Linked DNA regions of Lentisphaera araneosa HTCC2155. The protein of the gene in region 2 binds, or shares a complex with, the protein of the main gene of each other region. Links are inferred from orthologs where the notes say so. Each region holds a gene or a part of one and is shown on either strand. Other genes may lie near its edges.

Region 1 (6,440 bases), on a different replicon or contig from region 2:
ATTGCTGCAGCTTTCCTCTCTAATAATGTTAAATTTAATATCGACAGTAAGTTCGGAAAACCAGAAGGTTCTGGTACCTACGAACGCGGATCTAAAGTTGCATGGTCAGTTGCTTCACCTGTAGCACTCAGCGAAAACGAGCGCATGGTTGCACGTGAAAAAAGTGGCTCTGCAGTCCTTAACGACAATCACAATATCACACTCGAATGGGAACATGAATTTCTCGTTCAGAGTACTTCAAATGGAAATGGTAGTGTTGAATCACCTGCAGGCTGGTTAGCTCATGGCGAAGAAATCACACTCATGGCCACTCCAAAAGATGATCAATTCGAGTTTGTAAAATGGGAAGGTATCACAGAGGAGCTTGCTCAAACAAACCCTGTGACAATTACTGTTGATGGCGCTGTTAATGCCAAAGCTATTTTCTTAAAGAAAGAATTTAACTTAAATGTCAATAGTGAACATGGTGAAATCACTGGCGCTGGTGCTCATGCTCGTGGTAGCGAAGTTACTTGGGCTGTCAGCTCTCCTACCGAAGACATCAAAGGCACACGCTTCATTGCTGTCCCTGCGACTGGCACAGTAACTATTGACAGCGACAAAGAAGTTAATGTCAACTGGGTTGAACAAGTCCTCGTTAAAGTTATCAAAAAATCTGGCGATGGTCAAGAACTTCTTGGTACTTACTGGCTCAACAAAGGTGACTCTGTCGATAACATCACTGTTCCAGTTAAAGATGGCGAAAGCTTCTTTTGGGCTGGTGATATTCAAACAGCCAACGTTGAAGACAGCGAAGTAGACATCGTTGCCGATAAGCCGAAGACTGTAATTGCTGACTTTAACCCCAAGCCAAACACTCTTACAATCAAGAGTAACGAAGGCGAAGTAGTTTCTGAATCTAAAAACGAATATTACTCTCACCAAAAAGCCAAGAACAATATTCCTGGCACTATCTACAATAGTCCTGCTGAACGTAATGTCTTAGACGTAGCTCCACTCAAAGAACAAATCCAAGAACATGATAAACTAGCTCTAACTCACATTGAAGCGCCAGACATGCTCGAAAAAGGACATGCTAAAATTGACTTCACTGAGTACATGGGATGGAAAAACTGCATCCGCATGGCGAGCAAAGAACTCGAAATCATCATTTCTCCTGACGTCGGAAGAGTTATCTACATGGGCACTCCTGGTGGCAAAGAAAATACTCTTTGGCTCAACGAAGATCTTGCAGGTCAAAGTTTTTCACGAGGCGAAGCACTCAATCAATGGAATGACGTTGGTGGCTCACGCGTTTGGGTAGCTCCAGTTGAACTCAATCACATGCTCTTGAAAAGAGAATTCCCACCTGCCTATGAATTTGATGGCGCTCCTGCTGCAGAACTTACTGCATCATTAGGTAAAGTAATTCTTACCAGCCGCTCTAATGCAGACTTTGGCTGTGCGATTGAAAGAACTTTTGAAGTGAAGCACAATCAACTCATTGTATCTTCTAAACTCCTTGCACAAGAAGGTAAAATCGGCCACAACTTCAGTGTCGGCCCAGCTACTTTCACTGAATTCCAACGCCCCACAAGTGTAACACTCGGAAAAAGTATTTTCGAAGAAATGCACCCCACTGGCTATGTTGTTTTCAACGGCGAACTGGCTGAGCCTGCTGAACAAGAAAATTCAGTAACTTTTGCAGTTCCAAAGCCAAGTGATGAAGGCTGGAAAGTTGGTACACACGCAGCCGAACTTCACATGGACTACCCAGGATACTCAATCACTGCTAACGCATTGGTAACTCCTGGCGAAGAAGTTTGCGAACAAAACACTAACTTCCAGGTTACATCTCCTGAAGAGAGCATCGATTACCTCGAGATTTCTCACATCGGTAGCATGACCCAGCTGAATCAAGCGAAAATAAGCACGGTTACTTGGACTTTTAATAAAAAGTAAAAGCAACTCCCTCTAACTTTAAAGGCCGATCCTCATGATCGGCCTTTTTTTTAGATTTTACTTATGACACTTATTTGATCAAGTGCATAAGCCTCCTAAAGTATAGTTTTATCAATCAAGAACACAGAGTATATGAAATTTTCACGTATAGGCAATAAATTCTCCTCCAATATTGGCATAGTCGAATTAATGAATGAACTAGGCAAAGCCCTAAGAGAAAACAAAGACATGATCATGATGGGCGGTGGTAATCCGAGCCATATACCTGCAGTCCAAGATTATTTACGCCAAAGCATGAAATCACTCCTCGATTCAGATAGAAAATTCGAAGAAATGCTAGGTGATTACGATGGGCCAAAAGGCAACCTCAGCTTTCGCAAAGCACTTGCAGAGCTCCTCAAGCAAGAATACAACTGGGATGTAACTGAGGATAACATTGCCCTCACCTCAGGAAGCCAAAGTGCTTTCTTTTCCCTATTCAACATTTTTGGCGGACGTGATGATGATGGAAATATCAAAAAAATCCTTTTCCCTTTAACTCCTGAATACATTGGCTATGGAGATTCGTCCATTGAAGATGGCGTCTTCACGTCACGGAAAGCAAAAATTGAACACATCGATCAACATACATTTAAGTACCATGTCGACTTTGAAGCCTTAAATATTGATGATACTATTGCGGCTATATGCGTTTCACGTCCCACTAACCCTACCGGCAATGTCATCACTGACAAGGAAATTAAACAATTAGAAGACCTAGCTCGCAAACACGACATTCCACTCATTATTGATAATGCCTATGGAGCCCCCTTTCCGGGCATCATTTTTACCGACATTGAATCCAAATGGAACGAGTCACTTATCATGTGTTTAAGTTTATCCAAATTGGGGATGCCCGGCGCTCGAACAGGCATTGTCATTGCAAATAAATCTGTCATCTCAACCTTAGCTTCCATGAATTCAGTCATGAGTCTTGCACCTGGTAGCTTTGGCGCAGAACTAGCTTTAGATTTAGTTGAAAGTAAGAACATCGCTAAATTAAGTGAAGACGTTATTAAGCCTTACTACCACAAAAAAGCACGCACAGCCATAAAACTTCTCCACAAACACTTACGTGCAGATATCCCATGGCATATCCATAAAGCTGAAGGCGCCATGTTCCTGTGGCTGTGGTTCGACAAGCTGCCTATCACTTCACAAGAACTTTATGAGCGCTTAAAAGATAAAAATGTTTTAGTTGTCTCTGGCCATCATTTCTTCCCCGGATTAGCAGAAGATAACTGGCCCCATCAACACGAATGTATTAGGATGACTTACTCAAGCGAAAGCTCACAGGTGGAACAAGGGATTAAAATTATTGCTGAAGAAATAAACAATCTTTACGATTAATTATTTACCTATGCAATAACGGCCAAAAATTGTGTGTAAAATATCAGGCATCAGTGTTAAACCCAGAATTTCACCTAAGGGATCCAAGGCTCCGCGTAAATGCACGGAAACTAACTCCCAAGCCTCTCCATCAATACAGGCTTGGCAATCATCAATTTGCTGGACTGCTTGCTCTAGAAGCACACCGTGACGCGCATTAACGGCGACATCAGGGATATGATGGTGATCCTCTTGCCAAACCGCCTCTTCAATGAGGTCATACAAACGGTTGAGGTTATCTTCGGATTTAACTGAAACCCTGACATGTGACACATGACTTTGATTGAAATAACTCGGCAATTCTTGCTCGAGAGCAATATCACTTTTATTGAGAATAACGATCAAAGGTGCATCTGATTTGAAATCTTCCGGCGGCAATTGATCTTCAAGTGGACGCGATAGATCCATTAACCACAAAATGAGCTGTGCTTCTTTCAACGCCTGCTTGCTGCGCTCAATACCTGTGCGCTCAACAATATCTTCTGCTTCACGAATCCCGGCTGTATCGGTGATTTTAAGAGGAATCCCACGAATTCTTGTATATTCTTCCAAAGTATCGCGAGTGGTACCTGCAATATCTGTGACAATCGCGCGATCGCGCCCCAGCACATGATTCATCAAACTGGATTTACCTGCATTTGGTGGACCACCAATAATAACTTTGACTCCATCGCGAAGAACTTCCCCATCCTTACGTCCCTCTAAAAGCTTAGCCATGAGCGTACTTGCGTCATTTAAGGTTTTATTCATTGTTTCAGGCGGAGTCCAATTTAAATCTTCATCAACGAAGTCCATGCGAACCTCGCATTCCGCTAACAAATCAGAGAGGCCATCATACATAGAACGAATTTCATTACCAAAACGACCATTTAATTGATTAACTGCAATTTGCATCGCTTTCTCAGAACCCGCACTAATAACATCCATGACAGCTTCAGCTTGAGTCAAATCAAGCTTACCATTCACAAAAGCTCTTTTCGTGAATTCTCCCGCTTCTGCGGCACGAGCTCCAGCTTTCAGAGTGCACATTAAGGTGTGCTTTGCTGTGAAATTACCGCCATGACATTGAAACTCAACAACATCCTCACCCGTGTAAGTTTGAGGCCCTTTCATATAAACTGCCATCGCCTGGTCACCAGGTTCTTGAGTTTCAGGGTCGATCATTTGACCAAGAACCAAACGTCTTTCATTATTTTCTAGATTCGTCTTTCCACGCCAAACTTTTTTAGCTACACTCAAGGCATCTAACCCTGAAACTCTAATAATGGCTATACTTCCACCAGGCGCAGTTGCTAATGCCGCAATTGTATCATGATCCATGATCTAATTAAGATCAGGATCTACGTTACGTAGTTCGAGTGTATTACCGATACGGATATAGTCTTCACCTTCTGTGAGCTTTTCCCCACCAAAAATTCTCACGGTTCCCAATTTTGAGTCACGCACCATAACTGGAACATTTTCAAAAGTCGCACGATAGACAATAAACTGCTTAATAGACCCAGTATCAGAGAAAACCATATGAATAAATACGCGTGGTTTAACCTGAATCATCGTATGAATATTTGAGAAAGTGTCCACGTCATGATTCACTTTCACCCCCGTTACATAAGGCCCCAAACGCAGTAAAGCGTAAACCCACTGCTTATCATAAACTTTTAAACAGACGATATCCCCCTCTTTTTCCTTGAACGAGATAATCTCATAACTCCTCGGGTGAATTACATTACTATCCTCTAAGTCAACCACACCAAAAGTCTTCTTCCTTAAGACGGTCCCCGATTCAACATTGAGGATCTTAGGTTTAGTCTCAAAAGCTAAACCAGTCAAAGCTGGGTGAGTCATCGATGCCGAAACACTAAAACGTCCCAGCCGCGTCATTGAAAAATGTTCATTTATGTTAAACACCAAAGATTTAGTTTCACCCGCCGCTAAAACTAAACCATTCACTGGATTAAACTTCTTATCATATGCTGGAACTAAGCGATTTTCAGGGTCAACAACAAGTATCTTTAACTTGCCACTCCTCTCATTTGCTCCGAAAGTCAAACGTGTACCCGAGTTATTAACTACCGTAAAGGTCACTTGGATTTTCTCATATTGAAGGTATCTTTCACGATCAAATGACAAACCATACTGAACCTGCGCCTGAAGCTCAAAAAAGCTCACAGACAATATAAACACAAGGACTATTTTCCTTAAAATTTTCATCACATTGATCCCAATTATAAATTATGATTTTAAAACTCGCCCAATTTAACTGGACCACCCCCTTTGTCAAGACTAAGCAGGACCTAGCATGAGCCTTCGTATCGCAATAACTGGCACTGGAGCCATTGCAGATTTACACGCTCAAGAATTAGATGCAATTAGAGGGGTTGAACTCTGTGCGTGCTGTGACGTATCCCACTCAAAAGCAAGAGATTTTGCTCTGCGACATAAAATCAAAAATCTCTACCTAAATATTGAAGATATGCTGCAACGCGAAAAACCCGACGCTATCATCATTGCAGTACCGCCTTACGCTCAACTGAAGGCCTGTCTCATCGCCATCGAACACAAAGTTCACATTCTCTGTGAACGTCCTCTCACCAACAATTCACGTGACGCCGCTAAACTCGCTAGACTCGCCAACGAAGCCGAACTCGTGAACATAGTATCCTACGAAACACGCGGCATCCCCGAAGTACACAAAGCTGCCAACCTCGTAAAAGCGGGTCGCTTAGGAAAAATCATGCATATTGAAGCTAGTTACCTACAATCTTGGCTGAGCACGCACACTTTAGGTAATTGGAAAACCTCAGAATCCCTTTTATGGCGAATGACTCAAAAATTTGGTGGCCATGGTGTTATTGATGACCTAGGCCTCACCCTATTGGATTGTGTTGATTTTATAGCTGGTGAAATCAATACGATTGATGTCTCCAAAAGATCCTTTCGCAAAGACGTCCCAGGCAATCGCTTAGGCGACACTCAACTCGACGCAAGCGATTCAGCAGTCATTATGGCAGAAATGAAAGGTGGCGCTCTAGGCTCTTTCCACCTCAGTCGCTGGGCCACGGGAGAAATTA
Region 2 (8,123 bases):
AGTTCGTGAAACTATTGAAGATGAACTCGGCAAAAAAGTCGAAGAACTCTATGCTGAATTTGAATTCGAATCTTTTGCCTCAGCTTCAGTTGGACAGGCGCACTTCGCAAAACTATTTGATGGCACAGATGTCGTCGTAAAAATCCAGCATCATGGCATTGAAGATAAAGTCGTCAAAGACCTTAGCGTTTTTTCAAAAATTTTGCAGTTAGCTGAAAAATATGACTCTGGCCTCGCTTCCTACCAACCAACAAAGATCCTCGAAGACTTTAAAAAAAGTCTCTTCCGAGAAATGAATTTTGAACGCGAACTTCAAAATATGGCTAAAATCGGCAAAAAATTTGCCGATGATAAAACAGTTCACATCCCCCACACCTACAAAGAGCTATCATCTCAAAAAGTTATCACCATGGAACGCCTTTATGGTATGAGTGTTTCAGAATTAAAAACTCACCACCACCTCCCTGTAACTCCTGCGGAAATTGCAAAAAATGGCGCCCTCGTCTTCCTCAACATGATACTTCGTGACGGAGTCTATCACGCTGATCCACACGCTGGAAATATATGGATCCTTAACGATGGACGCATTGGCCTTTTAGACTTTGGTCTCATTGGCATTATTGATGAAGAATACCGCGAAATGATTGAGGATGTGGGTTTTGCCGCTTTGGATCAAGATGCTCAACTCATTACTGATTATGTTCTACGTATTGGCAAATGTCAACCCAAACTAAAGCGCGATGAACTGCAGGCAGACATAACCGAATTCCTTTACGAATTCCAAGTTGAAAACCTCGAAGACATTGATTTTAGCGGGGCTTTAAAAGAAGTATCACGCATAATTCGCACCTACAAAATTATTTTACCCAGCAACATATCTTTACTCATCAAAACCCTCATCATGCTTGAAGGAACATCACGTTCACTCGACCGTAACTTCAATTTTATCCCACTGATCAAAAGCTTCCAGATTCAAAGACTCAAGGCTCGCCACTCTCCCTTGCGAACATATAAGAAGCTCAAGAAAAAATATAAAGAGTGGGATCGCCTTATCGAAATGATGCCTCGGGAACTCATCCATCTCGTTGAAAACATGAAGGCGGGTTCCTTTGATGTAAAACTTGAGCACCGAAAACTCGATGCAGTTATCAACCGACTCGTCTATGGCATTATCATTGCCGCTTTGTTTATCGGTTCATCTCAACTCATTGGCCAGCGTATCCCCCCAATGATTTTTGAAATCTCTATTCTCGGATTCATGGGCTATGCCACCTCATTTGTGCTCACGATCAAACTCCTCTTGTCTATTCGTAAATCTGGTGACCTAAACGGCAAATAAGCTTTGACTTATCTTTCTTTATCTTTAGATTGAAGAGTCAATTTGGATACCCATTCATGCCCAACGAAAACCCAACCATCACCAACAAGGTTCACCCGCTTTTAAAAGCACTAATTGCTTTTGCTTTAGGCTTATCAGTCAACCTTTGTTTCGAGCCCTTCAACTTACATTTTCTTGCGTGGTTCGCATTAATCCCCCTTCATCTGCTTGGCTTAGGCCGGCACGACCGTGGAAATTTTTATATTGGCTCGGCATGGGGCTTCGGCTATTTCCTAGGCACCTTTTACTTCCTCTACCCCATCTTCCTATTATGCCCCCTATTGGTCGCCTTAATTTGGACGCCTATTCCGGGAATATGGCTCTATCTCACTTGTAAACTACGTCATTACTTGCTCTTCCCAAAAGCCAGTGAAGAACACGTCTCTGCCCCTCATTACAGACGCATACTTAACTTGCGCTCAAGTTATAAACTTTTTATTGCAGCTGCCGTGCTTTGGTCATTTTTTGAATGGGTCCGCACATGGCTTTTCACTGGCCTCCCATGGAATAGCATTGAAGTCAGCCAAGTTTATCAATTACATTTCTTAAAAAACGCCTCTTTCATCGGAGCCAATGGCCTTGCCTTCCTTATATCGCTCATCAACTTCAGCCTCGCCATCCTCTTGGAAATTTATCTAGTGAGAAAGAGCGCAGAAAAACAAAACTTACCAAAAAGTTTACCTAAATTAAAAAACTACTATAGCCTTCCCATATTGGCCTTGATCACATTATTGCTCTCCACCATCATTGCCGACAAACTTCAGCCCGAAAATAAAGCTGACTCAACTATCCGCGTCGCGATGATACAGGGCAATTTCAAACCCTACTTCAAACCGCTAACTTATGAAGAGTACCAATTTCATCATCAAACCTACAAAAATTTAAGCGAAGCGGCAATTCTTCAGAAGCCTGACCTCATAATTTGGCCAGAAACTCCCATGCCCTCAAGCTACCAACGCGATGCCGCCTTCCCCGAACTTGTTCGTTATCTAAGTAAAAAAGCCAATGCTCACTTGCTCTTTGGCACTGGTATGACTGATGTTAACCCTCAAGACCCTGAGCATAAAAAATATTATAATTCTGCCCTCATCAGCGATCCCAACGGTGACATCATTGCTCGCTACGATAAAATCCATACCGTCCCCTATGGCGAATACTTACCTGGACGTTATTTAATGAGCCATGAACTCCACGAGAAATTAAATAAATTCCGCCAAATGGGCCCTAGCCTTAGCCATGGAAGCGAATTCTCCGTATTCCCCCTCGCCAAGCAAAGTCGCATTGGTATCAACATTTGTTTTGATGATGTATTTGAAAATATATCGCGAAGCTTTGCCCGCAACAATGCCAATATCCTCTGTACAATCACTAATGATTCATGGTTTGGAGAAACCGCTGGTGGAGCTCAACACTCCGCTCACAGTATTTTTCGTGCCGTTGAAAATGGCCTCCCCTTTTTGCGATGTGGCAATACTTGCGAAACCATGTTGGTCTCATCTAAGGGCAAAGTTGAACAGCTCTTACTCAACCCTGAGAACGGCTCACGCTTCACTCGTGGTGTGCTTTTTACTGAACTCGACTTTTGTGTTAACCCTGAAAAAACCTTCTACAATAAACTCTATTATTTAACACCCAGTTTCCTAAGCTTTGCATCTCTCTTTATTTTTGGCTTTATGCTCCTGCAATTTCTCAAAAGAAAGAAAGCGCTTAATGAAATAGCTCTCGAGGAAAGTTAAACCTCGTAAAAAGTGACATCAATAACACCTCAAGTCCATCTAAGTCATTCATTTGTAATTACTATCAGTCATTTAAACAAAAAGCTAAGAACTTCATTTTTTCTTGACAAACTCACTTATTCGAGTACAATCCTCCCCAAATAGACAGGATTTAAAAATGAAAAATTATGATGTTATCGTTATTGGCGGTGGCCACGCAGGCATAGAAGCTTCACTCGCTTCTGCTAGAATGGGTGCTGAAACTCTGCTAATAACGCAAAATTTAGACCACATCGGGCAAATGAGCTGCAATCCAGCGATTGGTGGTATTGCGAAAGGTCATGTGGTGCGTGAAATCGATGCCATGGGTGGTGAAATGGGCCAAAATACTGATGCCTCTGCACTACAATTCCGCATGCTTAATGCTTCACGTGGCCCTGCGGTTTGGTCACCTCGCGCTCAGTGTGATAAAGTACTTTACCAAAGACGTATGAAGCAACAATTAGAGAAAACTGAAAAGCTTCATACCCACCAAGCTGAAGGCCTCTCCTTTGTTACTGAAAAGAGTAAAATCATTGCCGTCCAAACTCAGTTTGGCGACAAGTTTGAAGCCAAATCTTTTGTTCTTTGCTGCGGAACTTTCATGCGCGGCCTTATGCACTTTGGTCCCCAACAGCTCCCTGGTGGACGTACGGGCGACACTGCCGCCGATGCTATCTCTGAGTCTCTCAAAAATGACTTGGGCTTAGAACTCATGCGTTTAAAAACGGGAACACCTCCGCGCGTCTTAGCCAAGACAATTGATTTTGAGAAGCTTGAAAGACAAGATGGAGAGTGTGGCGAATTTTCTTATTGGCCTCGTGAAAAAGAATACGAGACAATTGACCGCGGTGGCATCCCGCAAATGCCTTGCTACATTGGCAGAACAAGTGCAGAAACAAAACAGGTCATTGCAGACAACTTGCATCTCTCCCCCATGTATAATGGTTCGATTGATGCGATTGGCACTCGTTATTGCCCCTCTATTGAAGATAAGATCCACCGCTTTGGCGACAAGGATTCACATCAAGTTTTCCTCGAACCAGAGGGTGTTTTCACTGAAGAGTATTACCTCAACGGCATTTCGACTTCACTTCCTGTACAAATTCAAAATAAAATCGTTCACAGCATACCTGGTTTAGAAAAGGCAGAGATCGCTCGCTACGCTTACGCGGTTGAATACGATGTGGTTTCTCCTCACCAAACGCAAAACTCTCTGGCCCTCAAATCTTGGCCCAACCTTTTTGTAGCTGGTCAAATCAATGGCACTAGTGGCTACGAAGAAGCTGCGGGCCAAGGACTTATTGCTGGGGCAAACGCTGCGGGCTTAGTTGCTGGCAAACCACCATTAATTCTTGAACGTGATCAAGCTTATATCGGCGTGATGATTGATGACTTAGTCACAAAAGACATCTCTGAACCTTACCGACTCTTCACTTCACGTGCAGAGTACCGCCTCCTACTTAGACAGGATAATGCCGATCGTCGCCTCTCTAAAATTGCTTATGATTATGGCTTACTGCCTTACGAGAAATACAAAATCGCTAAAGACAAAGAAACTTTAATCGACGATGAAATTGAGCGCCTCAAAAACGAGCGGCATCATGGCAAAAGCTTATGGGAACATTTGAGTTCCCATAAAAACACTTACGAATCAGTTGTCGGTGAAAGCGACCTCCCTGACGATGTTAAGGAGCAGGTACAAATTGACGCTCGATACGAATGCTATATTCAACGCGAGAAACAGCAAGTGGAACGTCAAAAACGCTTAGCCAAAAATCCTATCCCCGAAGATTTAGATTACCTAAATATCACCGGACTTGGTAACGAAGCTAAGAACAAACTCAGTCGCTATCGTCCCGTAGACCTCGGGCAAGCTGCACGAATTGACGGCGTGACACCGGCGGAAATTGGCTTGATCCAAGTGCATATCAAACGCTTCGAAGAAAGTAAGAAAATTAAATCCTAGACATAAAAAAGCGAAGCAAGAAATTGCTTCGCTTTTATAAAATGTTGTAGGTTTCAACCATCTAAATCTTCATCTACAAAACCATCGCCTGCTGCGAAGTATTTATCTTCATCTACAATAATGCCAGATGGATTACGACCCATTTCATCAATTCGTGTTGCCGCAGCTAAATCAGAACCAAGTGAAGGTTTGGAGTAAACAACTGTCGAACTAGGATCCGCCACTTTTTCAGGTGCCTGTTGAATAGCTTGATCATTTTTATGTACGATATCTTTATCAAAGTCTTCAAATTCATCTTCATCCACTTTAAATTTGGGCTTCTTAATAACAAATAAGTAGGCTAAGGCACCAACAATAAGGAGAATAACAACACCACCGATCGCCAGTATAGTGAGCAGTGACATACCTTTGCCAGTTGAATATTTCTTGCCTTGGAAAGTTTGAGCTTGTCCAACGTTAATAGTTTTTTTCTTTTTCTCAATTTTCTTAACTGGCTTTAACTCTTTTAACTCTGGCGCCGCTTCTTCACCCATATCAGGTGCATGCTCACCTGCCAAGTCATCAACGTAGCCTGAGTCGTCAAACTTTAACTCTGGACTGACGTTCTGAGCAGAAGCCGAACTCACGAAAAAAAAGAATAAAAATATTTTAAAAAGTGTGTTTTTCATACATTACCGTAATTTTTCCCTCAATGTAATTGTAGATCATATAAAAACAATCATTTGCCCCTATAATCACTACTTTTTTAAACTGGAAAAAGCGAATCTCCATTCAATTAAATAAAATGCGGTACTTTCTCCGCTACGATCACCCTTTTTATGAGTAATAGAGCTTAAAATTTTATCTTTATAAAACTGACGAAGTAATTGTTTTGAAAAATCATTTTCTAGTTTTCGCACGCCACAGCTATGAACTAAATCAACCTGCATTTCATCATCTTCAATCTTAACGCTCAATAAAGTAGGTCCCTCGAGTTCTTCTTTTGAAACATCTGTAAATAAAACAAGCAATGCTTCATCTGTATAATAAGTATTCTCAACTGGCACTTCGTCAACAAAAACCAACAACTCGGCCAAACCCTTCTTAAGCTCAAGCTTAGGCAAATCTTCTTCTAATTCAGGCAAGGGCCATTCTTTTCTGATTGTGGATTCTAAATTCAAAGTGAGTGAGTTTTGAGCTTCGGGAAAATCTTCTTCAGAATAAAAGTCAGCCTCTCTAATTTCCATATCAGGCAACTCTAAAGACGGTAAATCAATTTTTTCATTTAACCAAACCGAAAAACCCTGCTCATGATCAGGCATATAAATAACGCGGGGATCCTCATCTAGTTCTTCGACACTTTGTTCAAGAGGCGACCGTAAAATAAGCTTTTCATCTTCGTCCATTTTTGTAAGAGAAGGTGTATTGAGCGAGTCTTGGAAATTAAAGAAAAAGAAAGGACTCACAAATAAAATAATGACTACCAAACTTATAATAGTCACCCTAAGTGATTTATTGGATTTACTCACTCTTTATAACTTCTTTCTCGAGCTTACTTGTGACTAAGTTCACCTCAATGTTCATATGCCTAACGATATCTAGAACAGTGATCACATATTCATAAGGAACTGCTTTATCCGCTTTCAAGGAAAGCACAGGACGGCGTTGAATTGAACGTCCATTCTCTTCGATATTTAAGGTTTTTTCTTGAACCACTTCCACCAAACTCTCTTCGAGTTTTTCCCAAGGCACGGGCTTGTTATTAAAGTAAGGCAAATATTTACCTTCGTGATCGACAATGACAACAGACAACTTATCTGTCGCAACAAGCCTAGCACTACTCGCAGTCGGCATCGTCGCCTTAAGCCCCTGCTGGAAATCCAAGGAAGTAGATACTAAGAAAGCAAAAAGAATCAAACTAAACACAGAGAGTAGACCCGTCATCGAAACAGGTTTACTTCTATACTCTAATTTGGTCTCAAAACGCATTAATTAAGGTCTCTATCATCACTAATAAATTCACCGCTGCGAATGAAATACATCATTTCATAAGCCGTCTTTTCCATATCTCTCAAGATTGAACGAATACGCGATAAATAAACATTATAAATCATGTAGGCCACGAACGAAACCGTCATGCCACTGGCTGCTGCAACAAGAGCTCCGCCAACATAAGGCGCTAAATTTGTAAGATTAACGAAGCTCCCCTCTATACCAATTTGGCGAAAAGCTTCAATCAGCTTTGCCACTGTACCCAAAAGCCCTAAAACTCCGCAACCTTGTGCGAGAGTCGCAAGTACATCCATGCGTTTTTCGAGGCGAAACTGTTCGTTGCGAGCGGCCTCTTGAATTGCGCCTTCTAAAATAACTGGCTCATCTTTCCTGTGCAAAATAGCCACACGAATAATTTGAGAAATCGCTCCGGGAGTATCATCACAGTGACTGACGCACTCGATCACATTACCCTTTTTTAAGTTGGAACAAATGCCCTGCATAAAGTCAGTACGATCAATATCCGTACTGTGAAAGTAGTAAAAGCGCTCAACTGCAAGCACAACAATTATTATTGCCAAAACCATAATGAGCCAAACAAATGGCCCTCCATCTTTGGCTAAATTCAAAACAAAATCGATCATCTAAAGTATCCCAAAATTAATGCTAACCAAGTTTAACCTCGTGACTAGGCTTTTCAATCCACTTAAGCCTTGAGACTCGGAAATTGACCAAGTTCAAAACGCCCTATAAACTCAGCCACAAATAGGTGTAAATAATCTTCATATGTACAAGAATTATGCGGTGTCAGCAATACTTGCTTATGCGCATATAGTGGTGACCCCTCACTCAGAGGCTCATTGTAAGTGACATCTAAGCCCGCGAAAGAACTTGGGTTTTTACATAGGAAGCTGAGTAAACTCTCTTCATCGACGACTGTACCACGTCCAAAGTTGTAGAAATGAGCTCCTGATTTTAAAGATGAGAAAAACTTATCCCCCAAGACCTTTTCATTTTCTTCATCCCCGGGGATGAGTGATAAAACATGATC

The links.
Region 1: the proteins of mnmG (region 2) and mnmE are in contact, whole or in part, in a solved structure (PDB 9HIP), measured with the Escherichia coli proteins. The link is inferred for Lentisphaera araneosa HTCC2155 from one-to-one orthologs.

What each region holds. Positions count from the first base shown.
Region 1 is NZ_ABCK01000008.1:6,565-13,004, reverse strand. Bases 2,511-5,456 are described here. They hold mnmE (tRNA uridine-5-carboxymethylaminomethyl(34) synthesis GTPase MnmE), read right to left. Parts: upstream 4,690-5,456; coding sequence 3,331-4,689; downstream 2,511-3,330. Other genes in these bases: LNTAR_RS09705 (hypothetical protein), read right to left, coding at 4,693-5,456; LNTAR_RS09715 (valine--pyruvate transaminase), read left to right, coding at 2,511-3,330. Also shown: LNTAR_RS09720 (InlB B-repeat-containing protein), read left to right, coding at 1-1,941; more of LNTAR_RS09715, read left to right, coding at 2,074-2,510; more of LNTAR_RS09705, read right to left, coding at 5,457-5,583; LNTAR_RS09700 (Gfo/Idh/MocA family protein), read left to right, coding at 5,669-6,440. UniProt on the Escherichia coli protein: Exhibits a very high intrinsic GTPase hydrolysis rate. Involved in the addition of a carboxymethylaminomethyl (cmnm) group at the wobble position (U34) of certain tRNAs, forming tRNA-cmnm(5)s(2)U34.
Region 2 is NZ_ABCK01000023.1:23,541-31,663, reverse strand. Bases 2,754-5,686 are described here. They hold mnmG (tRNA uridine-5-carboxymethylaminomethyl(34) synthesis enzyme MnmG), read left to right. Parts: upstream 2,754-3,271; coding sequence 3,272-5,101; downstream 5,102-5,686. Other genes in these bases: LNTAR_RS18860 (hypothetical protein), read right to left, coding at 5,155-5,686; lnt (apolipoprotein N-acyltransferase), read left to right, coding at 2,754-3,114. Outside these bases: LNTAR_RS18875 (ABC1 kinase family protein), read left to right, coding at 1-1,339; more of lnt, read left to right, coding at 1,396-2,753; more of LNTAR_RS18860, read right to left, coding at 5,687-5,769; LNTAR_RS18855 (hypothetical protein), read right to left, coding at 5,839-6,609; LNTAR_RS18850 (ExbD/TolR family protein), read right to left, coding at 6,602-7,069; LNTAR_RS18845 (MotA/TolQ/ExbB proton channel family protein), read right to left, coding at 7,069-7,716; LNTAR_RS26090 (NAD(P)-dependent oxidoreductase), read right to left, coding at 7,779-8,123. UniProt on the Escherichia coli protein: NAD-binding protein involved in the addition of a carboxymethylaminomethyl (cmnm) group at the wobble position (U34) of certain tRNAs, forming tRNA-cmnm(5)s(2)U34.